One region of the Bacillus sp. TCT6 genome, then DNA from elsewhere that is predicted to be linked to it. Evidence: riboswitches for the same ligand, from Rfam matches in the RefSeq annotation. Region 1 holds a riboswitch; the other holds the start of a gene.
The links. A riboswitch is a leader RNA that binds a small molecule or an ion and turns the genes downstream of it on or off. The one in region 1 is predicted to bind cyclic di-AMP.
Positions count from the first base shown of each region.

Region 1 (16,090 bases):
AATGCCTGGATTACCAGAAGGAATTATCGTTTCAAATCCAATTACTGCTGTATCTGATGTAATTAACTACGGATTGTACGGCGTTGTATTTTCATTCTTCCTTGTTACATTGTTCGATACAACAGGTACATTACTTGGGGTAGCTCAACAAGGTGGATTTATGAAAGATGGGAAACTTCCAAAAGCTGGACGAGCTCTTCTATCTGACTCATTCTCGGCAACAATCGGTTCTATGTTCGGAACAACACCATCAACAGCTTACATTGAATCTTCTGCTGGCGTTGCAGCTGGTGGTCGTACTGGTTTAACAACTGTTACAGTAGCTGTTCTATTCGCACTAGCAGCATTCTTTGGACCATTAGTAAGTGCCGTTTCTGGTGTATCAGCTATTACTGCCCCATCATTAATTATCGTTGGTAGTCTTATGATGGGTTCAGTTCGCCACATCGATTGGGACGCATTTGATGAAGCATTCCCAGCATTCTTAGTAATATTAAGCATGCCACTTACATCAAGTATCGCAACAGGTATCGCACTTGGATTTATTTCATACCCACTTATGAAAGTAGCAAAAGGTAAATTCCGTGCTGTTCACCCACTTGTGTATGTATTTGGAATTTTGTTTGCTTATCAATTAATTTTCTTACCACATTAAAATCCCTCATAAAGAGGGATTTTTTATTTATAAAAGAAAAGTAGAGCATCGAAATTAGATGCTCTACTTTTCTTTTGTTACTTTTAACACTTCTCATTTACTTGTAATTCTTTACTGTACTTTTGAATGAACACTGACGAAATAACCATTACCATCCCTACACTCAACCCAATAAGCTGATCTAGTAGCATTTCATCATGAATGAACCAGCGCAGTAAAAATACACCACCAAAAATAAGCAACATAGTAAATCCAGTATGTCTAAGACCTTTATATACATTTTCCATATGTATCACCTCTTCACATACTTTTATCCATATTATACCATAATCTAAAAACGTGTATAACCAACATTCGGTATTGAAACCAATAATAAAAAGACTGCAGAGAACTCCATCTCCACAGCCTAATTATTATTTTTGCAAAAACGCCTGCAAATCTGCAAACTGTCTCTTTGCATCTTCATAGCCTTGCTCATATAGATTTTGTAGTTTTGCTGTATCTTTTTCCATACGATCTACTTGAAGCGGCACTTCTGGACGAATAACAAATAAATTCCCAGCTTGTTCTTCTTTTTCAATGTAGTGAAGTGTTTCATTATACACTTCATAACGATTCAGCATCGTGTTAACAAGGTTCGGATATTTTTTATAAGCTTTCGCTGCAACCCATCCAAACTTTGATTTTTTCTTCGCGTAACCATGATTTCTCGTTAAAATAACGACTGATTTTTTAAAACCATCTTCCTGTGCTTTACGAACTGGAATTGGATCCGAAATCCCGCCATCTAATAATTGCTTACCACGGTAATTTACTACAGGTGCAATGAAAGGCAATGAACTAGATGCTTGTAATAAATTTAGTGCATCATCATTCGTTCCTTCTTTTTCAAAATAAACAGACTGTCCTGTTTCACAATCTGTCGTTCCTACAAGGAAACGCTCTTGGCTATTAAAGTATGTTTCAAAATCAAACGGAACATGCTTTTCTGGAATCTCATGAAAAATGAACTCCATATCGAATAACTGGCGTTTTCTCCATAAATTTTTATACGATAAGTATTTTGGGTGTGATGCATAATCAATATTTACTGTTTTATTTCTATTTCTTTGTCTGGAAAGATACGACGCTGCATGACAAGCACCAGCTGATACACCGATTACATATGGAAAATATAAATCTTGTTCCATAAAGTATTCTAATATCCCGCCCGTGTACACACCACGCATACCGCCGCCTTCTAATACTAACCCCGTATTTTCAAGCATGTTACTCTCTCCTCTATATATATTGACTCTTTAATTATTCACCATGTTAAGTATCTTTTTCTATTATATATGAGTTCTTTCAGAAATTATATTCAAAAGACTTGAGAAAAAGGAGTTTTTTCTTCCAATTATATTTCCAAATGGTTGGAGACATCCTTTATAAATCTTTGAATAAAATCTTGCTCTTCTTTCGTATATCTATCTAAAAATAACAGCCACTTTTCTTCAGCTTGTTTATGTAATTTATCATGAGCTTTATATATTTCATTTCCGCTTTCCGTTAAACGGAAGAAGATTTCTTTTTGATTATCTAACATTTGCATCTTCTCAACGAATTTCTTTTGAAACAACTTTGTACAAATTTTAGAGATTGCACCCTTCGTCATTCCCATTTCTGTCGTAATAGCAGTTACATTCATCAAACCATTTTTCCCGATACACTCGATCACATGTAACTCAGATAAAGACATACCACTTATACCTGTCTCACGAAGAAATTTCTCATTTTGCCCTTTCAAATGTTCTTCTTTTTTATGCAAAAGTGTACGAATGTCCGAAAGTATTTCCATTTGTTTCGTTGCATAATCCAATCCGTTCGCCTCCTGAGTTTCTAAAGAAACAAATTAACTATATACCATTTTAAAATCATTTTTTCATATTTACAAGTGAGAAAATCATGTTAAAATAAATTTAGTTTCCGAGGAAACTAAATGACAAGGAGGTTAACAAGATGAAAAAATCCAAAATACATTTCATTTTATATGTCGTCTGTATGAGTGCCTTACTCGGTTCCTTCGCTCAAAATATTTACACGCCTATCTTACCGATGATTCAAGGTTCTTTTCACACTTCTCTTTATCTTGTAAATGTAACAGTTTCCCTTTTCACATTCGTTCTTGCGATTATGCAGCTCATATATGGACCTTTGATTGATACAAGAGGGAGAAAATCTGTCCTTATCCCTAGTTTGATCATTAGTACAATTGGTTCAATCGGATGTGCTTTTTCAGCGAACATATATGTATTTCTATTTTTCAGAGCTGTTCAAGCTATAGGAATAGCAGCTATACCTGTAGTAGCAGCAACGATTATCGGCGATTTATTTGAAGGAAAAGAACGAGGAGAAGCAATGAGCCTGTATCAAATGTTACTTGCTCTTGCACCTGCGATCGGCCCTCTCATTGGTGGTTATCTAGGCAGTATAAATGGCCACGTATCCGTATTTCTCTTTTTATCTATACTTGGCATTCTCTTATTAACGATAAATATTTCACTACTTCCAGAAACAAAACCAACTGTAAGTAAACAACCGCAAGCAAAAAAGAATTACTGGTTTATCTTAAAAAATAAAACTGGATTTTCTATTACTCTTATTGGCTTCATTCAATTTTGTATTTACTTTTGCTTCCTCGTTTTTTTACCGAGCATTTTAACAAATTCATTTCACTTAACTGCAAGTAAAATTGGCCTTATATTTGTACCAATGTCCCTTTCTATTATGTTAGGAAGTTATTGCTACAAGCTTTTGCAAAAACGCCTCACAACAAAGCAAGCTTTATTCATCACTAGTTTCTTCAATATTATATGTGTCACTTTATTCTCTTTCACATATAGCATCAATATCCCATTCACCATTATCGTTACATCTTTATACGGTTTTAGTATGGGACTTTCTATGCCAACTCACACTACTTTATTAACGGAAGAATTCGTACAAGAACGCGCAACAGCCATCGGTATGTATAACTTCATACGCTATCTCGGTATGGGCACAGGGCCACTTGTAGGTGGATTTCTTGTATTTAATCAAAATTACTTTTGGATTTTCTTCCTAGGTGCAATTACATTTCTATTTATCATTTTATGCGCACTGAAAATGCTACGTTTTCAGGCTGTACAAAAAGCAAAATAGAGACCTATAGATGGTCTCTATTCTAAACTCTTTGATCTGCAACGATATGAATATCAATATACTTCGTTTCTCTCATAATTTCATTTACAATTGAACCTTTTCGAATTTCTTCCCACCTTGTTCTTGCTGATTGTCCGAGTAAAATTTGCGTTACTTGTAGTCTTTTCGCAACTTCAATAATAACATCCGCTGGCTTTCTTCCTTTTGCCTCTTCTAAAACAAAACTCGCATCAAATTGATTCGTTAACGACTTCCACTCTTCAATCGTCTGCTTTTTCCCAGCTGAAATAGAATCTATATTTTCCCTCTCAACGTTTAATACGTACAATTCAGCATTTAACCGATCAGCCATGCGCCATCCCCGTCGTATTAATTTCTCCGCTGTCGAACTGTATTGTACACAAACAAGAATTTTTTCTTTTACACCAATCGGTTCTATTACTGTTTGGCTAATTTTCTCGTCCATATCATCTGCCACTTCCCGAAGTGATAATTCTCTTAGTGCCCCTAAATTATTAAGCGTAAAGAAATTTTGTAAGCTTTGCTCTATTTTTTCTTCCTTATATATCTTTCCATCTATTAACCTCTTCCTTAATACTTCCGGCGTTGCATCAACGAGCTGAATTTCATTTGCTTTTTGTAAAATAAAATCTGGAATACGTTCTCGCACTTTAACATTCGTAATTTGAGCAACAATGTCATGAACACTTTCTAAATGTTGAATATTAAAAGCTGATAAGACGGATATACCGGCATCTAGCAATTCCTGTACATCCATATAACGTTTCTTATTTTTAGATCCAGGAATATTGCTATGCGCAAGTTCATCCACAACAACGACTTGCGGTGCACGTTTTATAATTCCTTCCACATCGAGTTCATAAAATACTTTCCCTTTATACTCTATTTCTTTTAAAGGAACTTTTTCTAAATCAGCAATTGCTTCTTCCGTCTCTTTTCTACCGTGCGTTTCAATTAAACCAATTACAATATCCGTACCATCCTTTTTCATTTCTCTTGCATCAAAGAGCATTTTATAACTTTTTCCTACTCCTGGAGCCGCTCCTACATATAACTTTAACTTCCCGCGGTTTTGCTGACGAATATATTCTAAATACTCTTCTGGTGTTCGCCTTTGAAAAGTTGGTTTATAGTCATCCGCATACAAAACACTCACAACCTTTCTTTCGAAACAACGCTACCTCAATCCGTTAGATTGAGGTAGCGTTGTTTCTATTTCAGTAGTTTCTGCAATTCTAAATTTAACTTTAAAACGTTTACGCGGTTCTCTCCAAATAAGCCAAGTGCAGCACCTTCTGTTTGATCTTTAATCAACTGATTTAGCGTTTCTTTCGGAATATTCGTTAATTTAGAGATACGATCCACCTGCACAGAAGCTGCCTGCGGACTAATATCAGGATCTAGCCCTGAACCTGAATTCGTCACTAGATCAATCGGCACTTCTGTTACCGGAACAGCCCGATTTTGTTTCTTCCACTCTTCAATACTTTTCTCTACTCGTTTCTCTAAATCTGGATTAGATGGTGCATAGTTATTTGAACCAGATGCTTCAGCCTTATATTCAATACTAGAAACACGCCCTTGAAAATAACGTGGATCCGTGAAGTTTTGACCAATTAATTTAGAACCAATCACTTCATTTTTATCATTATATATTAGACTTCCATCCGCATTATCCTTCATTACTGCTTGTGCAATACCAGTAACAATAAGCGGATATACAAGCCCGCACAACACTAAAAATGTAAAAGTAATACGGATAATTGGTGATAGTATACTTTGTTTCTTCGCCATCTTTTTCCCCCTCTTCCTTATATGAACAAGCCGACAATTATATCAATTACTTTAATTCCAATGAATGGTACAATCACTCCGCCAAGTCCATAAATAAGTAGGTTTCGGCCAAGTAGTGCATTCGAACTCATTGGTTTATATGCGATACCTTTCATCGCCAATGGAATGAGTAATGGAATAATAACTGCATTAAATAGTAATGCTGATAAAATCGCTGACAGTGGTGATGTTAGTTTCATAATGTTTAATGCCTCCATTTGCGGAATCGCAAGTGTAAACATCGCTGGAATGATTGCAAAATATTTTGCAATATCGTTCGCAATACTAAACGTCGTTAACGCACCACGCGTCATTAACAATTGCTTACCAATCCCTACAACCTCAATAATTTTTGTCGGGTTCGAATCTAAATCAATCATATTCGCTGCTTCTTTCGCAGCTGTCGTACCACTATTCATCGCTAATCCAACGTCAGCCTGCGCTAATGCCGGCGCATCATTTGTACCATCACCTGTCATCGCTACAAGTTTCCCTTTATCTTGCTCTGCTTTAATAACCGCAATTTTATCTTCTGGCTTACACTCAGCAACAAACTCATCTACCCCTGCTTCTTTTGCAATCGTTGCTGCTGTTAACGGGTTATCACCTGTACACATAACCGTTTTAATCCCCATTTGGCGCAATTGTTCAAAACGCTCACGCATACCTGGCTTTACTGTATCCTTTAAATAAATTAAACCGTAAATACGATTATCCACTGCAACTACAAGTGGTGTCCCGCCCTCTTTGGAAATGGAATCTGCTTTTTGATTTACATCTTTCGGAATCGTTCCACCTTGTGACCTAACCCATTCAATTACGCTACCTACAGCACCTTTTCTCACTTTCGTTCCGTCCTGTAAATCCACACCACTCATTCTCGTTTCTGCTTTGAACGGAACAAAATCACCTTGCTCTGCAATTTCTCGATTATATGATATAGCTTTCGTTTTTACATATTCTATAACTGATCGACCTTCTGGTGTTTCATCTAAAACTGAACTAATCGCGGCCCATTTCCCTACTTGCTCAATCGTCTCATTTCCTACAGGAAGCAATGTATGTGCCATTCGGTTCCCGAAAGTAATCGTACCTGTTTTATCTAAAATGATTGTATTAATATCACCCGCAGCTTCTACTGCTTTACCCGACATCGCTAACACATTGAACTTTGTCACGCGGTCCATCCCGGCAATACCAATTGCTGATAATAAACCACCAATTGTCGTTGGAATTAAACAAACTAACAACGCTACAAGTACAGCTGTATCAATTTGAAATCCTAAATAGTTTGTAAAAATCGGCAACGTCACAACAACGATTAAGAAAATAAGCGTTAAACTCGTTAATACTGTATTTAAAGCAATCTCATTCGGCGTTTTTTGACGAGCAGCTCCTTCTACTAACGAAATCATTTTATCAATAAATGATTCACCAGGATTACTCGTAATGACAATTGTAATCTCATCACTTACGACCATCGTCCCGCCTGTTACGGAACAAAAATCGCCGCCCGCTTCTTTTATTACAGGAGCTGATTCCCCTGTAATTGCAGATTCATCTACAGATGCTAACCCTTTGATTACTTCGCCATCATTCGGAATCATTTCTCCTTGTTTTACGATAACAACGTCACCTTTTGTAAGATCAGTTGCTGAAACTTGGACAATGTCTCCATTTTCTTTTACAACATTTGCAAACACATCTTTCTTCGACTGCTTTAAAGAATCGGCTTGCGCTTTACCACGACCTTCTGCTAATGCTTCTGCAAAATTCGCAAATAAAACTGTAAATAATAGAATGAGAGAAACTGTTATATTAAACCAACCTGGTATACTACTAGAACTACTTGGAAGAAAAGATAAAATGAACGTAATGATAAATCCAATTTCCACAACGAACATAATCGGATTCTTTATCATGACTTTCGGATTCAATTTCGCAATGGATTGCTTCATCGCATGTGTTACGATATCACGATCCATCGTTTTCGCTTGTCTAACTTCATCTTCTACAGCATGTATTTGTGACTCATTTAATTGTTTTTCTTTTACTACTACCGGTCTCATCATTTACCCTCCATTACTTCAATGTAAGAAATTCTGCAATTGGTCCGAGTACTAACATCGGGAAGAATGTTAATGCACCAACAATTACAATTGTTCCGATAAAGATACCACCAAATAAACTATTATCTGTACGGAACGTTCCGACTGTTTCTGGCACTACCGTTTTTTCTTTCAACGAAGCTGCCACAGCTAGCATCGTAATTAAACTGAAGTAACGTCCTAAAAACATAACTAAACCAGTCGTAATATTCCAAAACGGTGTATTATCTCCTAATCCTTCAAATCCAGATCCGTTATTCGCAGCTGACGATGTATATTCATATACAACTTGCGTTAAACCGTGGAAACCGGAATGAGAAATAGCATCCGTCCCTAAATTTGTTGAAAGAGCTAATGCCGAAAAGCCTAAAATGAGCAATGGATGAAATAGTATCGTGACCGCAATTAATTTCATTTCCTTACCTTCAATCTTTTTACCTAAAAACTCTGGTGTCCGTCCAACCATTAACCCAGATATAAACACTGCAATAATTGCATACATAATAATATTTACAAAACCTGCTCCAACGCCGCCATATACTGTGTTTAACATCATATTTACAAGTGGAACTAAACCGCCAATTGGTGTTAACGTATCATGCATCGTATTAACGGCGCCTGTTTCAGCAGCTGTCGTTACCGTTGCGTATAGTGAAGAAAATACTGTTCCAAATCGTACTTCTTTCCCTTCTGTACTTCCTTGTACATGTTCGATACCCATTCCATTTAATGCCGGATTCCCGTTTAGTTCAGATGTCGTAATTGTTATAAATCCTAGTAGAAACACCATGAATAGTGATACGAAGAGAATACGACCTTGTTTTTTATTTCCTACCATTCGTCCGTACGTAAATGGAAGTGCTGTTGGCAATAACATCATAAGCATCATTTGCAAAATATTACTCATTTGTCCTGGGTTTTCAAAAGGATGCGTAGAGTTTGCTCCGAAAAATCCACCGCCGTTATTTCCAAGTTCCTTAATGGAAACGAATGATGCAACAGGCCCACGTAATATACTTTGTTTTGCCCCATCAATCGTTTGTGCTGTAACCGCTCCATCTAACGTTTGCGGTACACCAAGTGCGACAAAGACTAGCGCCGCAATAAATGCGATAGGAAGAAACACTCTCGTTAGTGCTCTCGTAAAATCAACGAAAAAGTTACCAAGTTCTTTTCCAGCGAGCCCTCTTATAAATGCCATAACGAGTGCTAATGTCGTTGCCGGTGCTGCAAACATTAAAAATGTAATTCCGATTAATTGTGATAAATAAGATAAACCATTTTCACCGCTATAATGCTGTAAGTTTGTATCAGCCATAAAACTAATTGCTGTATTAAAAGCGAGCGTAGGCTCCATTCCTTCAATATGTGCTGGATTTAGCGGCAACACACCTTGTAATCTGAAAATGAAATATACGACAACAATCATAAATCCATTGAGTAAAACTAATGATAATGCGTACTGTTTCCACGTTTGATTGTATTCTTTTACACCCGTAATTTTAAAAATAAGTTTTTCAAAAGGGCCGAATACTTTATCTAGCATTTTGCTACCTTGAAAAGCTTTTTCTAAATAAATCCCCATTGGCTTTGCTACTAAAATAAACAAGAGCATTGTAATAATGACTGCAACCCAAATCATAATGAATGATTCCCCCTAATTAAAACTTCTCTGGATTTAATAATGCATACACTAAATACACTGTAATTGCTGCGACTATAACCGATAAGACAATCATCATGATTGCTTTCCTTCTTTCACAACTTTATCTGACCAACTTGCAAGACTTGCCATCGATGCAACTAATAAAATAAAAATCCCGACCATTACAACATCTAACATAACTATCCCTCTCTTCATTTTGTTAAAATTTACCATTTAAATATTAAAAAAGAACACTGAGCTCTACTCAGTGTTCAAAAAATGAACAACAAAAAGTAAACCTCCTCTCTAAACGCTTACGAGGTTAGCTGTCGGATTCGGGCCTAAAGAGTAGCCCTACTTTCAAAACTGAAAGATTCACCCCAAGTGACGATGCACAAAATTGGTTCCCCCGCTCCATTTCTGGAACTCAGCGATTTTAGGTTTTTTTGGAAATTTTATGAATGATTTATGAGAGTAAATATACTCCTCTATATTTCACTTGTAAAGGGGTAAATTACTGAAAATAAGAAAATATCCATCTATTTAAACGCTTACATTGAGTATTATTAATATTCTTTCATCTATTTACTCGTCTTTTCTTTCATTTTCACAGAAATGATCTTTTCAATACGAAATAAAAAGAGCGAATGACATAAAGTGCATAGCTTGTTGCACTTAGCATTCGCTCTTTTTATTTCACTATTTATTCTCCTCGTAAAAAAGCACGTAAATTTCTCCCGCGAATATAAACCTGTGACAATTCTGCATGTAGCTGCTCATATTCGGTAATATCCACCTCTAAATACAAAGCATCTTTTGATGGTAATATAATATACGGCCCTGGAAAAAGGGGATCAATCTGAACCAATTCTTGAACTCGCTCTACCGATACTGCCCAACGATTTGCTATATCTCCAAGTAATAGTACCTTCATCATTTCTTCCCCCGCTCTATTCAAAAAATAAAAAAGAAATATTATCACAATTTGTAAACACGACAAACTTAGCTCCAATTGTTTCATAGAGCCTCGCTGGATATCGTTTATTCCTTGTAACAACAGTAATAGGTGCTTGAAAAGAAAAGCGAATGTGTTCTGTGAAAAAACTAACGATTGGAAGCTCATCCCCTAGTAAAATCACCTTCTTAATACACTCAAAAATACTAGTAAAGTCCTGCTCCTTACTGCAACTATAAGTCCAATCAAACCCACAATTCCTAACTTCAGCCGCTATCTCTTCATTTGCCGTAAAAATAATTAACTCATGTTGAAATGATACTAGATCTCTTAAACTATCTACCTTACTTTCTTCTCCCACACAAATAAGTGTTAGTTCCATGTACCTCATCCTCCTTAGTATAAAAGAAATCAAACATAGATTGATATTCCCCTATACTAATCAGATCGATGAAGTGATGTATCCATCATGGCACCGTCCTCTCTCAAGACGCTTACGAAGTTAGCTGTCGGATTCGGACTTTGAGAGTAGCCCTACTTTCAAAGTTGAAAGATTCACCCCTAGTGCAGACGCACAAATTGGTTCCTCCGCTCCATATAATTGGACTCAGCGTTTACAAAAAAATATATTCTGGCTGATATATTACTCCTGTATTTTGAAAAAGTAAACAGAAAAAAAGCCAGTTATAAAACTGGCTTTTCACTTATCTATACACGCGTTCTATTCACTTTATACGCAAAATGATTCGTCGGTCCATGACCACTACCAATATTCAATGGCTCTTCAATTGCTATACTAATAAATCGTTTTGCTTCTTGAACAGCATCTTCAATTGAGTATCCTTTCGCAAGTCCTGCTGTAACCGCTGAAGCAAATGTGCACCCACTTCCGTGCGTTTGCTTTGAAGGAATTCGCTCGCTTCTAAACTCAATAAATTCTTCTCCATCAAAGAGGAAATCAATTACTTCATTACCTTGATATTCTGCATGTCCGCCCTTCATAAGCACATATTTAGCACCTAATTTGTGCAATACTTTTGCAGCTTCCTTACTATCTTCAACATTATGAATCTCCATCCCAGTTAACACTTCTGCTTCTGGAACATTCGGTGTTATAACGGTTGCTACTGGTAATAAATATTCTTGTAATGCATGAACTGCTTCTTGCTGTAATAATGATGCACCGCCTTTTGCGATCATAACGGGATCTAGCACAATATTATTCCAGCCAAATTTTTTAATTTGTTCTGCAACAATTTGAATTATTTCACTACTAAATAACATTCCTAGTTTCACTGCATCTGGTGTTAAATCCGTACCAATTGAATTCAGCTGTTCTGTAATACCTTCTAAAGGAACAGGATATACCCCTTGAACGCCAAGCGTGTTTTGAGCAGTAATTGCCGTAATAGCCGTCATTCCGTATACACCAAGCTCTTGGAATGTTTTTAAATCTGCCTGAATTCCAGCACCACCGCCGCTATCAGACCCTGCAATTGTTAAAGCTTTATTCACTTTCATCCCACTCATCCTTTTCTATCCAAAATAGCGATGATAAATCGTTTTTGCTTCGCTTATATCTTTCGTTCCATGTACGAGCACACGGCCATCTTTAAAGGCGACTAACCTCTTGTCTTCAACAGAAAATGATAATAAATATGGATTTACATTTAAATCATTCACGCGACCTTCCAGCAACTCTTTATATTGTTCAAAATTTATTTCTTCTTTATGAGGTGGTCTAATTTGAACTGTATTTCGTCCGCATAAAACTGCTGTTTTTGATGTGTTCTCTTTATTTAAATATGGATACAATGCATTCTCTCCACATGAAGGACAATTATGCTGGCGAAGCTTTTGTACATTCATACATAAATACTCATTCTTCCACATATCAAACGATACAAGCCCATCTCGAAGTGATTCGTAATCTTCTACTAACAGTTTAAGAGCTTCTGTTACTTGATGAGAAACGACAAGAGATACAGCAGGTGATATAATACCCGCTGTATCACATGTTGCCCCGCCAAGCGGAATCGACTGTAATAAACATGATAAACATGGTGTTTTACTAGGAAGGATTGTGTAAGAAAGACCGTAACTACCTACACATGCACCGTAAATCCATGGAATAGAATATTTTTGTGCTATATCATTCACAATAAAGCGTGTTTCGAAATTATCAGTCGCATCAATAATTACATCAACGTTTGTAACAAGTTCTTCTAGCTCTTCAGCTGTTACATCTTGAACGAGAGCTTTTATTGTTACATCGCTATTAATCTCTTCTAAACGTTTTTTAGCCGCTATAGCTTTTGGGAGATTATTCTTTACGTCGCTCTCTGCATACAATTGTTGTCTTTGTAAATTACTCCAATCTACATAATCACGGTCAACAATTGTTATCTTGCCCACACCCGCTCTTACAAACATCTCTGCATTTACACTACCTAATGCACCTGCACCGATAATAAGTACATGCTTTTCTCTTATCTTTTGCTGCCCTTCTGCTCCAATTGGAGAAAATAGTTCTTGGCGAGAATATCGATTATTCAACTACGCTCATTCCTTCTAAAGGACTACTTGCAGTTGCACAGCGCTTACGTGCAATACGACCTGCTTCAAATCCTAAACGGCCTGCTTCAATACTTAGTTTCATTGCTTGTGCCATTTTAATAGGATCTTTTGCTCCTGATACAGCTGTATTTAATAACACACCATCTGCTCCTAATTCCATTGCAAATGCCGCATCAGCTGGGCTACCAATACCAGCATCAACGATAACTGGTACTGTCGCTTGTTCAATAATGAAGCCCAAATTTAATGGATTTACAATACCAAGTCCTGATCCGATTGGAGATGCTCCTGGCATAATCGCATGCACGCCAAGCTCTTGTAATTTACGTGCTAATACAACATCATCAGATGTGTACGGAAGTACGATAAATCCTTCTTCCAGTAACTTTTCAGATGCCTTTAACGTTTCTACCGGATCCGGTAATAACGTTCTATCATCACCAATAACTTCTACCTTTATCATGTCACAAAGCCCAGACGCTTTTGCTAATTTTGCAATGCGAACAGCCTCTTCAGCATTTTTTGCCCCTGCTGTATTTGGTAATAACGTATATTTTTTCACATCAAGTTTCTCTAATAAATTAGGTTGCTTTGCATCAAAGATATCCATACGACGTACTGCAAACGTTAAAATTTCAGCTTCAGAAACGTCAATTGCCTTTTGCTGTACGTCAAAATCAGGGAATTTACCTGTTCCTAATAAAAGTCTAGAATGAAATGAAAATGGTCCAATGTTCAACATAATCAACCGCCTCCTACGAAAGTTACAATCTCAATTTGGTCTCCATCAAAAACAGATGTATCTGTATGATCATCTTTTTGTAAAATATCTTTATTACGCTCTACTACAACAATTCTGTTATCTAGCTCTAAATGTGTAAGTAACTCAGCTACTGTTTTTACACTCGCTGGCACTTCAATTTGGTTACCATTAATTTTTAAATTCAAACTTCCATCCCCTTTCTAAACTCTTCTAGAAAGCAATGAATCTAGCAAATGATTCTCTTGCTTTCCTTCTATTAAATCAGCCATATATTGGCCAGAAATAGGACTTAATAAAATACCGTTTCGATAATGGCCCGTGCAAGCATATAAACCTTTTATTTCTTCATGCTCTCCCATATAAGGAGCTTCATGATTCGATTGTGGTCGTAATCCTGCCCACGTGCTTTCCCATTCTGCTTCTTTTAAAGCTGGCAATATTGTATAAGCACGCTCTAATATAGAAGTTATACTTTCTGGCTGCACAGTTTTATTGAACGTATGTGGCTTCATTGTTGCCCCAATTACATAACGTCCACCGCGCTTTGGAGTAATGTAAAATCTTTCTTGAAAAATAGGTGCTTTTAAAAGTTGTTTTCTACTTCTTACCGCAACCACTTCTCCTTTAACTGGATATGTACCCCAATCACGGTGAAAATAACTGAGTAACTGCGTGCTCCATGAACCTCCTGCAATAACGACTTTCTCACATGTGACAATACCTTCACTTGTAATAACTCCAGTCACTTTATTATTTTCAATACGAATATCAAACACTTCTGTCTGTTCATATATATCAGCACCGGAAATTGCTGCAGAATGTGCGAATGCTTTCGTAAGCTCTGGTGCAATAACATGACCGTCTTTCGGATAATATACTGCTCCTATAATAGATTCGGATAGATATGGCTCTTTTTCCCGCACATGGTCTCCCGTTAGAAAATAAGAATCTTCACCTGTTTTCTGCTGCCAATCCATAATGTGAAGAATTCTTTCCTTCTCATCTGCATTTTGAGCAATACGATAAATTCCTTTTTCTTCATATCCAATATCAATACCCGTCTTTTCACGTAAAACTGCTGCAAGTTGTGGAAATATAGCTCGGCTTTCTCTAGCAAGTTCAAATAGCGGATCATACGCATCCCATTCTGCCTGAACCCCGAGTAAACCAGCAGCTGCTTTCGAAGCTTCCGATGCAATTTTTTGCTTCTCTACAATCGCTACTTTATGTCCTCTTTCTGCTAGAAAATGTGCAACTGAACTACCAATTACACCACCACCAATAATCGCTACATCATACTTCTCACACATGTTTTTCCGCCCACTTTCTTATTGATTCCTTATAAGACTTCGCTTTGCTATACGGGTTACTACTACTTACAATTCCAGACATAACTGCTATACCACTTACACCGTTAGTAAGAACATCCACTGTGTTTTCTGGGGTAATTCCTCCAATTGCTGTAATCGGTATAGATAAACACCTTGCAATGTCTGAAATTTCTTCAAGCCCTCTCGCTGGCACACCTTTTTTACAATCTGTCGGAAATACATGGCCATAAACGAGTGAATCCGCTCCATTTTTAAAAGCTACTATTGCTTCATCTAGCGAATGCACAGAATAACCGACATGCAAATACGAAAACTTTTCTTTCACTGACTTTACATCTGTACTTCGATATCCTAGTTGAACACGAGGAATATTTAATAAAATGGCGATATCAATTCGATCGTTTATGACAATTTTAGAAGCCGGAAAGCCCTCCATTAATAGACTTTCCACACCTTCATATAATTCCTTCGTACTCTTCTCACGCTCACGAATATGCAAATAATCAATCTCACTCTCAATTTGCATCGCTACATTCACTAACTCTTCGAATGGCATATGGCCATTTGAGATTACGTGGAGCTCATTTTTCATATTCATTCGCCTACTTTAAAATATTTTCGAATAGTTCATCGGCTGGGACGGTTTCTTTCGTCATTCCTTTGTCTTTCAGCCATTTATTTTGTTTTTCCCATGATTCTTTTGAATCTGATAAAAATGGCTCATCTTTCGTTTCCATCTTCTCTAATAAAATTTTCATACTTTCTTTTTCAACTTCTGGCACAAGCGGGAAGTTTTCTTTTTCTTGATGATTTAATAAAATATTTAATGCTTCATCTGGATTTTTCTTCATGAAATCATAGCCTTTTTTCGTACCACGTAAGAAGGCTTGCAACGCTTCTTTATCTTTTTTCAACGTTTTATCACCTGTTACAAATACAAGCTCATGATAATTCGGTACACCATAATCTGCTGGATTAAAGTACGCTGGTTCATGACCTTCATGACGCATAACAGGTACTTC
Region 1 covers NZ_JBVYHX010000001.1:489,794-505,883, reverse strand. Annotated here, with positions in the region: gene AC0ONG_RS02445 (NCS2 family permease) at 1-655, shown strand, start outside; gene AC0ONG_RS02440 (hypothetical protein) at 739-942, opposite strand; gene AC0ONG_RS02435 (patatin-like phospholipase family protein) at 1,069-1,923, opposite strand; gene AC0ONG_RS02430 (MarR family transcriptional regulator) at 2,052-2,513, opposite strand; gene AC0ONG_RS02425 (MFS transporter) at 2,654-3,835, shown strand; gene kdpDN (KdpD-like non-kinase potassium sensor) at 3,858-5,012, opposite strand; gene kdpC (K(+)-transporting ATPase subunit C) at 5,069-5,650, opposite strand; gene kdpB (potassium-transporting ATPase subunit KdpB) at 5,668-7,758, opposite strand; gene kdpA (potassium-transporting ATPase subunit KdpA) at 7,772-9,439, opposite strand; gene kdpF (K(+)-transporting ATPase subunit F) at 9,459-9,536, opposite strand; gene AC0ONG_RS02395 (SipW-dependent-type signal peptide-containing protein) at 9,536-9,640, opposite strand; cyclic di-AMP (ydaO/yuaA leader) riboswitch at 9,740-9,885, opposite strand; gene AC0ONG_RS02390 (hypothetical protein) at 10,146-10,379, opposite strand; gene AC0ONG_RS02385 (hypothetical protein) at 10,393-10,779, opposite strand; cyclic di-AMP (ydaO/yuaA leader) riboswitch at 10,873-11,020, opposite strand; gene thiD (bifunctional hydroxymethylpyrimidine kinase/phosphomethylpyrimidine kinase) at 11,106-11,918, opposite strand; gene thiF (thiazole biosynthesis adenylyltransferase ThiF) at 11,934-12,953, opposite strand; gene thiG (thiazole synthase) at 12,946-13,716, opposite strand; gene thiS (sulfur carrier protein ThiS) at 13,719-13,922, opposite strand; gene thiO (glycine oxidase ThiO) at 13,938-15,047, opposite strand; gene tenI (thiazole tautomerase TenI) at 15,040-15,660, opposite strand; gene AC0ONG_RS02350 (ABC transporter substrate-binding protein) at 15,671-16,090, opposite strand, start outside.

Region 2 (16,090 bases), 1.0 Mb from region 1:
CCCATATGCAATTATGCATAGCATATACACAAAAAGGATAGCTTCATTTTCACGAAGCTATCCTAAAAAAATCTTCTTATTTTTTCAAATGATATGGAACTGTCGTAATAACAACATTTCTTTTATAAAGTAAATACGCACGTATGAGTAAACTGGATTGATTATGAAGAATGTTATGCCAACCTTTTTTTGGAATGAACTGTGGTATAACGACCGTAACGCGGTAATTCGATTCACTTGCCTTATATTGCACTGTATCGATGAACTTCGTTAGCGGCTGGATAATACTTCTATAATGAGAATGTAATGTAACAAGCCTAACTTCAGGTTGCCACTTTTTCCATTTCTCTTCAAATTTCTTTTCCTCTTCCCTGTCAAAAGCAACATATACAGCAATAACTTGATCTGCCGAAAGAGCCTTAGCATAGTTCAATGAATTTTCTACTACGTGAGTCATACCAGCTACCGGAACGACGATTACATTTCCCTTAATCGGAACAAGTGGTTCACAAGTTTTTAAACTTAACTGATCACCTACCGCATCATAGTGCTTCTTAATTCTGTGGAATAAGAATATGATTGCAGGTAAGAAAATAAGTATCGACCAAACTTGTGCAAATTTAGTTAAAAAGAACATGCTCATTACGATAAAACTAATAACTGCACCAATTAAATTAACCGTTAATCTTAAAGCCCATCCTTCAGGTTTTTCCCGAAGCCATTTTAATACCATCCCTGTTTGAGAAAGTGTAAATGGAATAAATACACCTACTGCATATAGTGGAATTAAATGTTCTGTTTGTCCTTGGAAAGCTACAATTAAAATAATCGAAGCAACTCCAAGTATAATAATACCGTTTGAGTAACCTAAACGGTCTCCTCTAATCGTAAACATTCTCGGTATGAATTTATCTTTTGCAAGGTTAACCGCTAATAAAGGAAATGCAGAATAGCCTGTATTAGCAGCGAGAATTAATATTAAAGCTGTTGTACCTTGTATGAAATAGTACATGAAATTACGTCCAAATGTTTGTTCAGCAATTTGAGAAACAACTGTTACTTCTTTACTCGGAGTCACTCCGTAATAATAAGCTAAAAATACAATTCCTGAAAATAACACAGCAAGTAATGCACCCATTGCAAGCAATGTTTTTGCAGCATTGTTTGGCGCAGGATCTTTAAAGTTCGGAATTGCATTTGAAATTGCTTCAACACCTGTTAAAGCAGAACTACCTGATGCAAATGCTCTTAGTAATAAAAATAAACTAATTCCTGCAACTGGTGTTCCAATCGGCGCATGTAAAGTAGGTGAAACATGACCAGTTAAAATATTATATATGCCCACACCAATTAATATAAATAGTGCTAAAACGAATAAATAAACAGGATATGCTAGCACGGAAGCTGATTCCGTTACTCCTCTTAAATTTAATATCGTAATTAATATAACAAATATAACCGCAATAATTACGTTATGTGCATGTAAGCTAGGAAACGCAGAAGTAATTGCATCTGTACCCGCGGACACACTTACCGCAACAGTTAAAATATAGTCAACTAATAAAGATCCTCCAGCAATTAAGCCTGGATTCATCCCTAAATTTTCTTTTGATACAACATACGCTCCCCCGCCATGCGGATAAGCAAAAATAATTTGACGATAAGATAAAATAAGGGCTGTCAATAATACTAATACCCCAACAGCGATCGGAATGGAATACCAATAGGCGATCGCTCCAACACCTGCTAAAGCAATTAAAATTTGCTCTGGACCGTAAGCAACTGATGACAATGCGTCAGAAGATAAAATAGCTAAAGCTTTCGTTTTATTAAGCTTTTGTTCTCCAAGCTCCGTTGATTTTAACGGTCTTCCAATTAAAAATCTTTTAATAGATGAAACCAATGCTGTCCACTCTCCAATAATTTTGTACGAACTTTTCTGCTTGTTACAGCCAGTAAACTATTTCTTCAGAAAACAAAAAATGTCTACAAGCCATAGCGAAATAGACTTGTAGACATTATTTTTTTTGTCGCACAAGCTCCACCTTCCTTCTCAATATAACGCTTACGAGGTTAGCTGTCGGATTCGGGCCTATGAGTAGCCCTACCTTTTTCAAGGATTCACCCCATCGGATTATGTACTAATCCGTAAAAACGGGTCCCCCGTACCATGCGGTTTCAGCGATTTAGAAAATTGAAACTGTGGATTATAATACTCCTTTATTTTCAAAAAGTAAACAAAAATTTTTAATAAGAAAAAAATTAAAATGATTGCGCATAATCCGCTGAGAAATATACATAATGAATACTAAAAAATCCACAAAGGAGACCCATATGTCTAAAGAAAAGAAGCCTATTTTTTCCGATTCATATTTAGATGCAGTAGCAAATGAAATTAATCAGTTATATGGTAAACGTGAACAGGAAATAAATTTGACAGATAGAACGAAAAGAAATAAATGATTTGTCATACAAAAAAATAAAAAAGATAGCAATACACTTATATATTGCTATCTTTTTTATTTTTTCATACATCTAATTCTATTACAGATTTGTTAAAGGTCATCTCTTCATACACCTTTAAATTTTGATATATAGTTCCTAATAATGGTGCCGCTATAGAAAATTTCTCTGCTACATCCAGTAAATATCCTTGCAAGTGCTTCCCTTCAATAAATGAACCCTTTTCCATATCACGCTGCATCGATGACTTCATATCATACGAAATTTTATCAATCGTTTTCATATGTTCCTGGGCAATATTTTCCTTTACTGGAGCTCCTAATACTCTCATGATTTGTACAGATTCCTCAAACACATTACGGATAAAATCACGGCCGCCTTCACTTTCACGGATTGGTCCAATTGGTGCACGCATTAACGTTGTCACACCTGACATTACAGTAATAAATAAATATTTATGCCACATATCTTGCGTAATATTTTCACTTAAAACAAAACTAGACTTCGTACCTGCAAATGCTTTAGAAATATGCTTTACTCTCTCTGAATTTTGAGACTTAATTTCTCCAAACACAAGTCTGTTGGCAGCACTAGTTTGTACAATTTCTCCTTGATCGTTTAACGTCGTCTCGATAAAGCATAAACCGCCAATTACTTTTTCTTCGCCGAATTCTTTTTGTAGTAGTGATAAATGAGCGATACCATTTAACAATGGAATGATTACAGTATTTTCGCCAACAAACGGCTTCAAATCTTGAATAGCCTCGTTTAAGTGATACGCTTTTGTTGAAAATAAAATGACATCAAATGGAGAAGTTCTCTCTTCTTTCGTTATTAATTTCGGTTGGAAGGAAAAATCCCCGTTAACACTTCGGATTACAAGTCCTCTTTCCTCTAATTGTTTTTTCCGTTTACTACGAACAAGAAATGTAACATCTTCTCCCTTTTCGACTAATCTGCCACCAAAAAACCCTCCGACTCCACCAGCGCCTAATACTAAAATCCGCATACAGCATCCCCCTTTTCAAAATACAATTTTACAACTTTTAGTATACATAACATTATACATGTCCTCTGCTAAATAAGCTGAATTTTCACTCTCAATTGAGTATAAAACAGTGGTTATTTTCAAATAAATTTGGGCATGTTGTTTCTATAGCATATATGGAAAGGAAACAATGTAGATGGAGGCAATACAAACAATTGAGGAAAAAGGTGTAGCAACAGCTATATTCCAATTTATATTCCCGTTTTCGTTTAAAACTGGATATGAACAAAATATGTTCCCTTTCTTACAAAAAAACGATTTTCGTCCTTTTCGGCTCGATCATCTCGATGATGAAAATACATATTATGGGGAGTTTAAAGTTTCACATCAAAATATGGAAGCATACTATCTCTCATTTACAAATAAAATTCTCTTTCCTCACTCAGAGCATCAAAAGGGCTTGCAACGTTATTCAAAAGATCTTAACTTAACTGGACATTTAACAACAAACCTTATTTCAATTCCATTCAAGATACACTCTATTGATGTAACACTTTGTCCTTATGAACTTGGCTTCTTAACAATTCGAACAGAAGTAAACACTGCTCCAAACATGACTTTATCTGAAGCAATCGAATTCGCAGATCGCTTCCGTGTACTTGAAACTAAAACTGATACAAATGAGTCTATTTGTATTGAATGTAACGGAAAAAAGTATTCCCAAGTTGAAAAATTCATTTTTGGTTATTTATTTCATGGCGTAACTGATTTCTTTGAAAAGAAGAGATTAAGAAGTTCATACTTTCAAACCTTCCCTTTCTTTGAAGACCAGAGAATGTACGTCCAAACTTTATTGTCACTAAAAGAAGGTATGGAACTTAATGAAGTGGATGTTTATCGTACTTCCAGTCTTTCCGGATTAACAAGTGATGGTAAGCCATATGTGAGTGCAAGTAACCTTCCTTACATTCATAACTATTTAAAAAAACACGCTTACCAGAGATGGGCTCCAAATCGTTATTTCATTATGGAAGAACATATTTTTACATGTGTAACAAATGAAGGAGAACGCGAAATCGATAAACTTGCTAGTCAAATGTACGGAGAATTTTATTACGCTTTATTATTAAACCTATTCCATAAAATTGTTTTATTAAAAATGGCAAACGCCTATGCTGAGCTAAATATTGAACAAGATACTAATGAAATAGAGAAATTAATTTATTCGATTAATTCGTTCACTGCTAATTATTTTTCTTTAGAATTAGTATCTCAATCACAAAGTGAAGATATTTTCTTCCGCTTAAGAAAACTTTTTAATATTGAGGTTTTATACTCGAACGCGAAACAAAATCTTGATAGTTTGTTTAAATATCAAGAAAATGTCGCCTCAAAAAAAGATAGTCTCTTATTATTAATTTTAACGCTCTACTCTGTAGTAGGCCAAATGTTAGGGTTTACTATGATCGATCTTCTAAGAAACACCGATTCAAACAAAATATCGTCACCTCTTGAATTTTTCGCTCTATTAATTGCGATTAGCGGCATTGTCATTTCACTTATTTTAGGGGCTCAAGGGTTATACCAATGGGCTGTGCAGCACAAAAGAAGAAAAGCATGGGTAAAACAAACTGTACTGTCTGCTGTAAAAGAAAAAGAGGATAAAAATTAAAGAAGGTTATTTCCAAATATGTGGTATGCTGCAGTAAATGAAATTTTTATCAGCGATTTTTCAAATATATCGAATTACCGACAAATGACAGAACCGTATAACAAAAAAGGTACTCCAAAATAAAGCTTGGAGTACCTTTTTATTATACGAATTCAGCTTACTTCCCTGCTTCGATTTTCTCTAATGCAGCAGCTACTTGCTCTTCCGTTAATTCATGTTGTATTACGTAGCGGTTACGTGGACTTACACGACATTTATGAGAACATGCACGTAAATATTTCGCTTCGTTTTCTTCAGAACATAAAATTTTCTTATTACATTCTGGATTTGAACAGTTTACATAGCGCTCACATGGTTCACCTGTAAAGTGGTCTTTACCAACGATAACATGTTCTTTTTGATTTACTGGTACAGCGATACGCTCATCAAACACGTAACATTGTCCATCCCAAAGCTCACCTTGTACTTCTGGGTCTTTTCCGTACGTTACAATTCCGCCGTGAAGCTGACTTACATCTTCATAACCTTCACGAACTAACCAACCTGAGAATTTCTCACAACGAATTCCGCCTGTACAATAAGTTAAAATCTTTTTACCTTCAAGTGTTTCTTTGTTTTCTCTAATCCAATCTGGTAATTCACGGAATGATTCAATATCAGGTTTAATCGCACCTTTGAAGTGTCCTAAATCAAATTCATAATCATTTCGTGCATCAATGATAACTGTATCTTCTTGTTTCATTGCCTCATAAAAATCTTTTGGCTCTAAATACTTCCCAGTTATTTCGTGTGGGTTAATGTCATCTTCTAGACGAAGTGTAACTAATTCTGGACGAGGACGTACGTGCATTTTCTTGAATGCATGCCCTTCTTCTTCATCTATTTTAAATACGATACCATCAAAACGTGGATCATTGTTCATTGCTTCCATGTATTTTTCTGTTTGCTCTACAGTTCCAGAACAAGTTCCGTTAATACCTTCTTTTGCTACAAGAATTCTTCCTTTTAATTCAAGTGAATTACAAAATTCTAAATGCTCTGCCGCGAATTCTTCTGGATTTTCAATTGTTGTGTACATGTAATATAGTAATACTCTGTATGGTTTTGTAGTTGCCAATGTATTTCTACCACCTATCTAATTTTTAAAATCATGTATAAGTTAACGTTCATATCAAAACATATATAATAAGAAAATGAATCCCATTTTCTTTTCTTTATACTATTTTCTATCAGTTAACAAAAATAAAAAAACAAGATTACACATCAAAACACTATGGTTATGTTGTAATCCCAATATATTATATATCATACAAATGCAATTCCATCAATTAATATGCTGTATTATCGGCTTTATGTTCACATAAATTTCAAAAACAGCCCTTTAATTCACTATGTTTCCCCATGTCATCACACCATAAACTCCCAATTCATTTTACATTATCACACCATCCATTGCATAAAGGCATATAATTTGCATTAAGGAAACTTTCGTGTTCAAATGAAATTATCACATAACATATTTAAATGTATTGAAATAATGAGTAAGAATAAATACAATAATTTCATCAAGTTAACATTTTAAAGGGGAAAACTACTATGAATAAAGATATAACAAAAGATGAACATCTCCCTTCTGAAAGTACAACTGTACAATCAGCTCACTTAGCTTTAAGTGGAGAAACAAAAGGCTGGAAAAGACTGTTACCATTTTTAGGGCCCGCTTTTATCGCGTCCGTTGCTTATATTGATCCTGGCAACTTTGCTACAAATATCGCAGCTGGTTCACAATATGGATATTTACTATTATGGGTTATATTCGCTTCTAACTTAATGGCTGTATTAATCCAAACTTTATCGGCTAAATTAGGAATTGCTACAGGAAACAATTTACCCGAAATAGCTCGTGAAAACTTTCCAAAGCCTGTGTCTATCGGCTTATGGATACAAGGTGAACTCGTTATTATGGCTACAGATTTAGCTGAATTTATCGGGGCAGCACTCGGATTGTATTTATTATTTGGAATACCTATGTTACCAGCTGCTTTAATTACAGCAGTCGGATCATTTATTATTCTTGAGTTTCAACGCAGAGGATTTCGCTCACTAGAAGCTATTATTACAGGGATGATCTTTATTGTAGTAATAGCATTTGGGATCCAAGTTTTTTATGCAAAACCAGAATTAAGTCCCCTTCTTTCAGGACTATTTATTCCGAAATTCCAAGGTGTAGACAGTATATTACTTGCAGCAGGGATTTTAGGTGCGACAGTTATGCCGCATGCAATATACTTGCATTCTGCATTAACACAACGCCGCGTGGTTGGAACAACTGACGAACAAAAGAAAAAGATTTTTCGTTTCGAATTTATCGATATTATTATTGCAATGGTTATCGCTGGAGCAATTAATGCAAGTATGTTAATTGTAGCAGCTGCACTATTCTTTAAAAACGGTATGCACGTTGAAGATTTAGATGTTGCTTACACTCAATTTACCAACTTAGTAGGTCCTGTATCGGCTGCATTATTTGGGATTGGACTTTTATCAGCAGGTTTATCAAGCTCTTCTGTCGGTACAATGTCAGGTGATATTATTATGCAAGGATTCATTCGCATGCATATTCCGTTATATTTACGTCGATTTATTACAATGATTCCACCACTAGTTATTATCGCTTTAGGTGTAAATCCAACTTACGCTCTCGTTATGAGTCAAGTTGTCTTATCATTTGGTATTGCATTTGCACTAGTGCCACTTATTATGTTTACAAGTAATAAAAAGATTATGGGTGCACTCGTTAACCACCGTATAACAACATTTATCGCATGGATAATTGCAGCACTCGTTATCATTTTAAATATTTTCTTACTGTATCAAACGTTTGTAGGGTAATGAAAAAAGGGTATTCCAATTTTAATTTGGAATACCCTTTTTGGATGAAATGATTTTCTTCTACTTACCACTTATGTATGTCCCTCTTTCCGGCATCATGACACCATTTTCAGTTCGAAAGTAAAGTGGCAATCCTTCCGCAAAAAACATATTTACTTTGGACGGATCCTGCCTTTGATGATGAATATGTAAATGCGGCTCACTTGAACTTCCGGAGTTACCGACTTGAGCAAGAACCTCTCCTTCATTTACATGTTGGTCTTCCCTCACTTTAATTGAGCCTTTCTTTAAATGGGCAAGAATCAAAAATGTCCCTGATTCATCTAGTCGTAAATAAATATGATTCCCCGCCATCGACTGAAAATCATCCTCTCCTGGAACTACATCTTTTTCATCATTATTAATAGATACAACTGTTCCAGAAGCTGGTGCCATTACTTCTGCTCCATATATTCCATAATCCTCTAACATACTACTTTTCACTTCAGCAGGCGGCATAAGGATATCATATGCCCACCTTTCATTTGGTTTTATAACGTGATAGTTCGTTTCTAACCGATCACCGCCCCAACCTATCAATGCTCGTTCATTCAAAGGAACACGAACTACTGCTTTAGGACTCATCGATTGTATATCTGCTGGATAAGCAATTCTACCTATATTAGCAAACCAACCGACAGGCCAAGCTCCAATGATAGAAAACAGAATAATTAAAAGTAGCGTTCTATCTATCCGCTTTCTAAAAATGCCGTTCAAAAAAAACATTATTACTGATCCTATTAAGAGAAAAACTGAAATTACACTAAAAGCCTGTATACACCACCAAACAAAGACTGATGTAACACCATTAGCTACATAAATTAAACTCCAACTTATAATTAAAAAAGGAACTATAATTACTAATAAAAATTTCTTCCACATGTCGTATCCCTACTCTCATATCCTTTTTCTCAATGATACAAAGTAAAAATTACGACATATGAAAGAAATACTTACGACTTTCTTACTTTTTTATACTGCGGTAATTTTACAGTAAAAACTGTTTCTTTATCGTTACTACGTACAGTTATATCCCCTTGATGGAGCTGTGCTATACTTTTCGAAATTGCAAGTCCTATTCCTTTCCCACCCGTATGAGAGCTACGTGATTTTTCACTACGATAAAATTTCTCAAAAACGTAAGGAAGGTCCTCTTTCGGAATGCATTGTCCAAAATTTTTAATTTCTACTTCAACATTCATTGTTTTATTGGAAATTCCAATTGCAATTTCCTTTCCATCTTTTCCATACATAATACTATTACCTATTACATTTTCAAATAGTCTCACTATAAGTGCCACATCAACTTCTACATGTAGCACTTCATCACTTTTAATATAAAAGCTCATATTGGCATCATCTAATTGTGGTACAAAGTCAATCATGATTTGTTCAATTAATGCTTTCATATCTATTTCATCTTTATGTAATTCAATCTCTCTATAATTTATTTGACAGTATTCTAATAAATCATCTACTTGATTTTTTAATTCATAACTTTTTCGCTTTAATATACTTACATACTCTTCACATTCTTCTCCATTTGAATGAAGTTTATTTCCTAACAGGTCCGCATAACCTATTAAAGATGTTACTGGCGTTCGTAAGTCATGAGAAATATTACTAATCATTTCATTTTTCATTTCCTGTGATTTTTTTTCATTCTCAATAGACTCTTTTAAACTTTTCGCCATTCTATTAACATTTGCCGCTAGTTCACCAATCTCATCGCTTTTCGAAATAGGTATATGTATTTCAAAATTACCATCACTTATTTTCTTCACGTTCTTATTAATTTGAGATAATCTTTTCATCATCGTTTTTGTCATGAATGCAAAGTATGTTGTAGTAAAAATCAAAAAAACTATAAAATATAAAAATGAATATTTTTCCTCTAACGCAGTAACATGACTATATATATTTCCAATTACAATTTGAAACGCTATTATACTTACAGTTGCTAACAAAATGCTACATATGAATGCAATAAAAAACTTAGCTCTAATGCCTTGTAATGATTTAATCTTCAATTTTATATCCGACTCCCCAAACATTTTGAATAAACTTCGGCTCTTTTGGATTCTCTTCAATTTTATTTCTTAATCTTGCAATATGAACCATTACTGTATTATTACTTTCATAGGCTCTTTCTTTCCAAACGCTCTCATATATTTCTTCAATAGTGAACACACGATTCTTTGCAGCGGCCATTAAGTACAAAATATCATATTCAGTTTTCGTAAGATTCATTGTTTCTCCATATAACATTACTGTTCTCGACACTTCATCTATTTCTAAACCTCTAATATTTATTTTCTTTTCCATTACTTGAACAGCATTTTGGTTGAAATATGTATACCTTCTTAATTGAGCTTTCACTCTTGCGATAAATTCAATTGTACTGAACGGCTTCACAATATAATCATCTGCCCCAGTACTAAATCCAATTACCTTATCTACATCCGATGATTTCGCGCTTAAAAACATAATTGGTAAACTATGTTTCTCTCTAACCCTTCTACAAAGTTCTATACCATCCATTTGAGGCATCATAATATCCAAAATAGCAAGTTGAATACTGTTATTATTTATTATTTCTAAAGCCTCTTCTCCGTTATGAGCACTAAAAACTTTAAAACCTTCTTGCATTAGATTCACTTTTATAAATTGAACAATATCTTGATCATCATCTACAATTAAAATTGAATTTTTCTCCATATACAAACCTCTTTTTGAAATATATTCCACAATCAATTTTATCATAAATTAAAACCTTACTCCCCTCTTGAATAATCTTTATTTTCAGACTAGATTATATAATAACAACACATTCTAGTTTCAAAAGAAATGGAGTGAAAGCATGTTTCCTATATTGAAAACAGACCGACTCATTTTAAGAGAACTTACCGAAGAAGATGCACCGCGTATACTACAATGCTTTTCTAATACTAATGTACTGCGCTATTATGGCCAAAAACCGTTACAAGATGTTGATCAAGTGAAACAAATCATTCATAACTTTAAGCTCAGTTACAATGCAAGAAACGGTATAAAATGGGGAATCGAATTAAAAGACAAGAAAGAACTCATCGGTACCATTGGTTTTCACGATTGGTCTTCTGAGCATAAACGAGCCAATATAAGTTATGCCTTTTTACCTGAACACTGGGGAAAAGGATATGCGACTGAAGCTGTTTCTGAGGTTATATCATACGGTTTCCATACGATTCATTTAAAGCGGATCGGGGCAATTGTATTTCTTGAAAATGAAGCTTCCAATAAAGTACTATTAAAATTAGGCTTTGAAAAAGAAGGCGTTCTAAAAAATTATATGTATCAAGATGATATCCCATATGATACGAATTTTTACGCTTTATTAAAATCGGTTTAATAGAATTCATGTGTAAAAAACCTTACTTTTAAAAAGTAAGGTTTTTTGTATTTATTCATTAGCAATATAAGCATTCTTATAAGTATAAACACCACCAAATTGATGTTTTTCAATCCCTTTTACATACTCCTTTTGTACATACGCTGAGCCAATATGATAAAGCGGCGCCACCGCAGCATCTTCTAATAATACCTGCTCGGCTTCTCGCAACGCTTCCCATCGTTTTTCCCTATCTAGTACAAAATCCGTTTTCGCTTTCTTTATTAATTCATCGTAACGAACATTAGAATAATTCATTTTATTATTCGGATTCCCTGTCGTAAATAACTCTAAATAACTAATTGGGTCTTTATAGTCAGGTCCCCAATTTGCCATAGTTATATCGTAATCACCTGTTTGTTCTAACTGTAATTTTTGCTTAAATGGCTGTTGTTTAATTTGTATCGTTAATCCATGCAAATACTTTTCTAAGTCACCTTTTATATATTCTGCCATACGTTTTGCGTTATCTTGTTCAAATGTTAGAAACTCAAGGTTTACTTCGCCTACTCCAAGTTCTTTTTTCGCTTCTTCCCAAATCTTTTTCGCCTTTTGTAAGTCATATAGAGAAAGATCTCCGTTTTCTTTTCTAAAATCTTTGCCAGTCTCTTCATTTACATGACCAACTGGTACAAGTCCACTTGCAGGTTTTGCTCCGTTATTAATAAAGTGAGCAACGAAATCATCTTTATTTAACGCTAATGAAATAGATTGACGCACCTTTTTATTTGCTAACGCGGTATTTTTTTCATTAAAACGAAGCATAGCAATTCCAGGATCACTCGACATATGTAATTCCTTATTCCCCTTATACTTGTCTACAACTTGCGAATTAATAGGTACCCGGTCCAAATCTCCGGCTTCATATAAATTTACAGCTGTCATTGTATCCTTCACGATATGAAAGTTTATTTCGTCTAGTTTCACTTTCTTTTGATCCCAATATGTAGCATTTTTCTTTAATTGAAACTCTTGTTCATGCTTCCATTTTTCTAATACAAATGGACCGTTATATATGAGATTACTAGGTTCCAATGCATAATTGTTTCCTTGTTCTTTCAAAAATGATTCATGCTGTGGTAAATATATAGGTAATGCTAACAACTGTAAAAAATACGGAATTGGCTGTTCTAGTTCAACTTCTAACTTATAATCATTTATAACCGTAACTCCAAGTTCATCTAGAGACATTGCTCCCTTATTAATCTCTTTCGCATTTTTTACATAAAAGAGCATGGACGCATATTGAGATGCTGTTTCAGGGTTAATTGCACGTTTCCACGCAAACATAAAATCATTTGCTGTTACATTATCCCCATTTGACCATTTTGCATCTTTACGCAAGTCAAATGTATATTTCTTACCATCTTCACTTCTTTTAAACGATTTTGCTATGGCTGGAGTAGGCTGATCTTGATCATTTAATACATATAACCCTTCAAATATATTCTGCATAACGTGCGCTGATGTACCATCTGTTGTTTTCACAGTGTCCAGAGAAGGAATTTCTTCTGATACTGTTACATTTAACACTTGTTTTTTAACCTCTATGTCACTTTTATCCGCTTTATTATTACAAGCTGTTAATAATAAAGATGTAACAAGTGCCATTACCATTAAATGGCTCTTTTTTCGCTTCATGAGTTGTTCTCCTTAAATATAAAATATTATAAAGCGTAATATATTATAGCAGAAATATGAACAGAAAGATGCGACATTCTTTTGAATATTTATTCGTTCGAGAAAAAAGCTATCCTTTTAAAAAAGGATAGCTTTTTCAACTGCCACATAATTATCTATCTTTGTAAACCTCGTTTATAACGACTCGCTTCAAATATAATACGCTCTTCATCTAACGTTTTACATTCGCCATTCCAAACGACACGCTTTCCGTTAATAATTACATCGCTTATATCTTTTCCACTAGCTGCATATACCAGGTGCGATAACACTTCATCTGCTGGTTGTAAATGCGGCTTATTAGATGGGTCAATCGTAATAAAATCAGCACACTTTCCAACCTCAAGTGATCCTGTTTGTTTCATCCCGATTACTTCAGCAGCTCCTTTAGTCGCAAGTGTAAGAGCTGTTTCAACTGGTAACGCTGTTGCATCTTGGTGAATACCTTTTTGTAGTAAAGTCGCTATGCGCATTTCTTCAAACATATCTAAATTGTTGTTAGATGCCACACTATCTGTTGCAATTCCTACTTTCATTCCTGCCTCTAGCATCGCTTTTACATTTGCTATACCAGAACCTAGTTTTAAATTACTATTTGGGTTATGTGCTACTCGAACATCATGTTCTGCTAAAAATGCACGCTCATTTTCATTTAATACTACACCGTGTGCAATAACTGTTGGGCGTTTAAACAACCCGCAACTTGCTGCATATTCTACTGGACGTTTCCCGTACTGCGCTTCAATATCACGTACTTCACGCTCTGTTTCCGAAAGATGAATATGAACCATCGTTTGATTTTCTACTGCAATACGAGCGCACTCTTCTAACAGTTCTGCACTACATGTATATGGACTATGCGGTGCAACCATCGTAGTTAACATGCCACTTTCGTTATAGTAACGCTTCACATATTTCTCAGCTTCTTCGATTGCTTTCTTTTCATCGTCTTTCGTTCCGAAGCTAAATAAAGTTCTTGAAACAGCAGCTCGCATCCCACTCTTTGATACCGTTTCCATAATTGCATCTTGATCTACTCCAATTGGATTAAACATGTCAGAGAATGATGTTGTACCACTTTTCACCATTTCAAGTAATCCTAATTCCGTACTAGCAACCGCAAGCTCTGGAGTAAACTGACTTTCAAGTGGCCAAATTCTCGTCTCCAGCCATGGTTGTAATAACATATCATCGCCAATACCCCTTAAGAGACTCATTACAACGTGTGTATGTGTATTTACAAGCCCTGGTAAAACCCACTTTCCTTTCATGTCAATTACTTCATCTACTGCAAAATCATTAGCGAATTCTCCGCTCTTTACATCTATAATTTGATCATTTTCTACAATGATATATCCATTTTCTATCACTTCGTTTTGTTCATTCATCGTTACAATTGTAGCGTTTACATAAGTTGTTTTCAAAAGTATTTCCCCTTTCAACTCTATGAAGTTCCCTTTAATAAGTTACCACCATTATAGTAACTTATTAAAGATTAAGAGTCAAAAGATAATTTTAATTCTTTTGTTATTTTTTCCTTCAAAATGCTATATTGCTTTTCATTTGTATCTGCAAATGCTTCTTCCCGATTTGACTTTTCATCCATATAATTCAATTTCCCATTGAATTGAGTCTCTGTAAAATCAAATCTCTGCCCATCTATAAAGTTATAAAAGTGCCATACCTCTCTTACTTTTGTCTTTTTAATTTCTCCTCCGTATATGTCTTGAACGACAAGAGCTGTAACACCACATTGTCCCTTTGCTGGATTTTCAATTGTCCACTTTGAACTTGTTTCAATCGACCACGATTTTATTAGTGCTTCATATATTCTTTTTTCCTTTACATCATCCATTCTAATCTTCCCCTACTATTAATAGTTTTACACATCATATTTCAAAAGAGGCAGTAAACGACCCTTAAAGACAGTTGATGGTGTCTCTCCTATTAACTGTGCTCCCATTTTTAAGTAATATCCTTTTGCATTCGGATCACTATCAATTGTAAAGCTTTTTATTCCTAGTTCCTTTGCTTACTCTATTACAAACTTCCACATTATTTTTCCATACCCCTTTCCTTTGTAACGAGGATGAATGTATAAGAAATCGAGAGCTTTATCGTTATGTAAAAATGAGAAAAACCCAATCTTCGTATTATCGTTTTCTAAAACATATACAAAATTATTTTTTATGTACTCTTCCGTAATTGTTAAATCTTCCTTACAGGCAAGTATGAATTCTTCACTATAATTCCACGTTGCTTTTGAATGTAGTGCGAATTCACTTAATTCATTTGCTTCACTTAATAACGCTTCTCTTATCTTCATGATTCTTTTTCCTCACTTTCAATATGTAAACTACTAAATTGATTCGGAAAGCACTTCAAAAAACCTTTTATTCCCATAAATTAGAAATTACTTTTATAAATCTTTATTATAATCAGTACGATTTTTAACAATTTATTTAAAGAAAAAGAACGCCATCCCTAAAAGTCGGCGTTCTCTTTTTCTAAAATTTAATCTTCAAGCTCACTCATTCGTTTTACTATTTCGTACGATACACACCTATACAGTTTCTACTACCGCTTCAAGCATTGTTCCATTTTTAGCATAGTTCGTATGCCAAGAAAAAGCTTTTTCTAAAACATGAGGAGTTTGTCCACCTCTTGTTTGTGCTTCTTCGTAATAAGCTCTTAGCTGGTCACGATACATTGGATGTACACAATTCTCAATAATTAGTTCCACTCTTTCTCTTGGCGCTAATCCTCTTAGGTCAGCATACCCTTGTTCAGTGACGATAACATCTACATCATGTTCCGTATGATCTACATGAGAAACGAAAGGAACGATACTTGAAATGTTACCACCTTTTGCAATTGATTTCGTAACAAATATAGCTAGACGTGCATTTCTCGCAAAATCACCAGA
Region 2 covers NZ_JBVYHX010000001.1:1,505,271-1,521,360, reverse strand. Annotated here, with positions in the region: gene AC0ONG_RS07765 (APC family permease) at 77-1,903, opposite strand; cyclic di-AMP (ydaO/yuaA leader) riboswitch at 2,048-2,194, opposite strand; gene AC0ONG_RS07760 (hypothetical protein) at 2,335-2,463, shown strand; gene panE (2-dehydropantoate 2-reductase) at 2,528-3,472, opposite strand; gene AC0ONG_RS07750 (hypothetical protein) at 3,648-5,123, shown strand; gene trhO (oxygen-dependent tRNA uridine(34) hydroxylase TrhO) at 5,281-6,240, opposite strand; gene AC0ONG_RS07740 (Nramp family divalent metal transporter) at 6,720-8,015, shown strand; gene AC0ONG_RS07735 (M23 family metallopeptidase) at 8,076-8,936, opposite strand; gene AC0ONG_RS07730 (HAMP domain-containing sensor histidine kinase) at 9,008-10,108, opposite strand; gene AC0ONG_RS07725 (response regulator transcription factor) at 10,074-10,772, opposite strand; gene AC0ONG_RS07720 (GNAT family N-acetyltransferase) at 10,915-11,445, shown strand; gene AC0ONG_RS07715 (peptide ABC transporter substrate-binding protein) at 11,497-13,125, opposite strand; gene AC0ONG_RS07710 (bifunctional S-methyl-5'-thioadenosine deaminase/S-adenosylhomocysteine deaminase) at 13,281-14,606, opposite strand; gene AC0ONG_RS07705 (YunG family protein) at 14,660-15,019, opposite strand; partial or broken gene AC0ONG_RS07700 (GNAT family N-acetyltransferase) at 15,047-15,490, opposite strand; gene AC0ONG_RS07695 (acetyl-CoA hydrolase/transferase family protein) at 15,728-16,090, opposite strand, start outside.
Region 2: another riboswitch for cyclic di-AMP. It lies ahead of AC0ONG_RS07765 (APC family permease); the one in region 1 lies ahead of AC0ONG_RS02395 (SipW-dependent-type signal peptide-containing protein).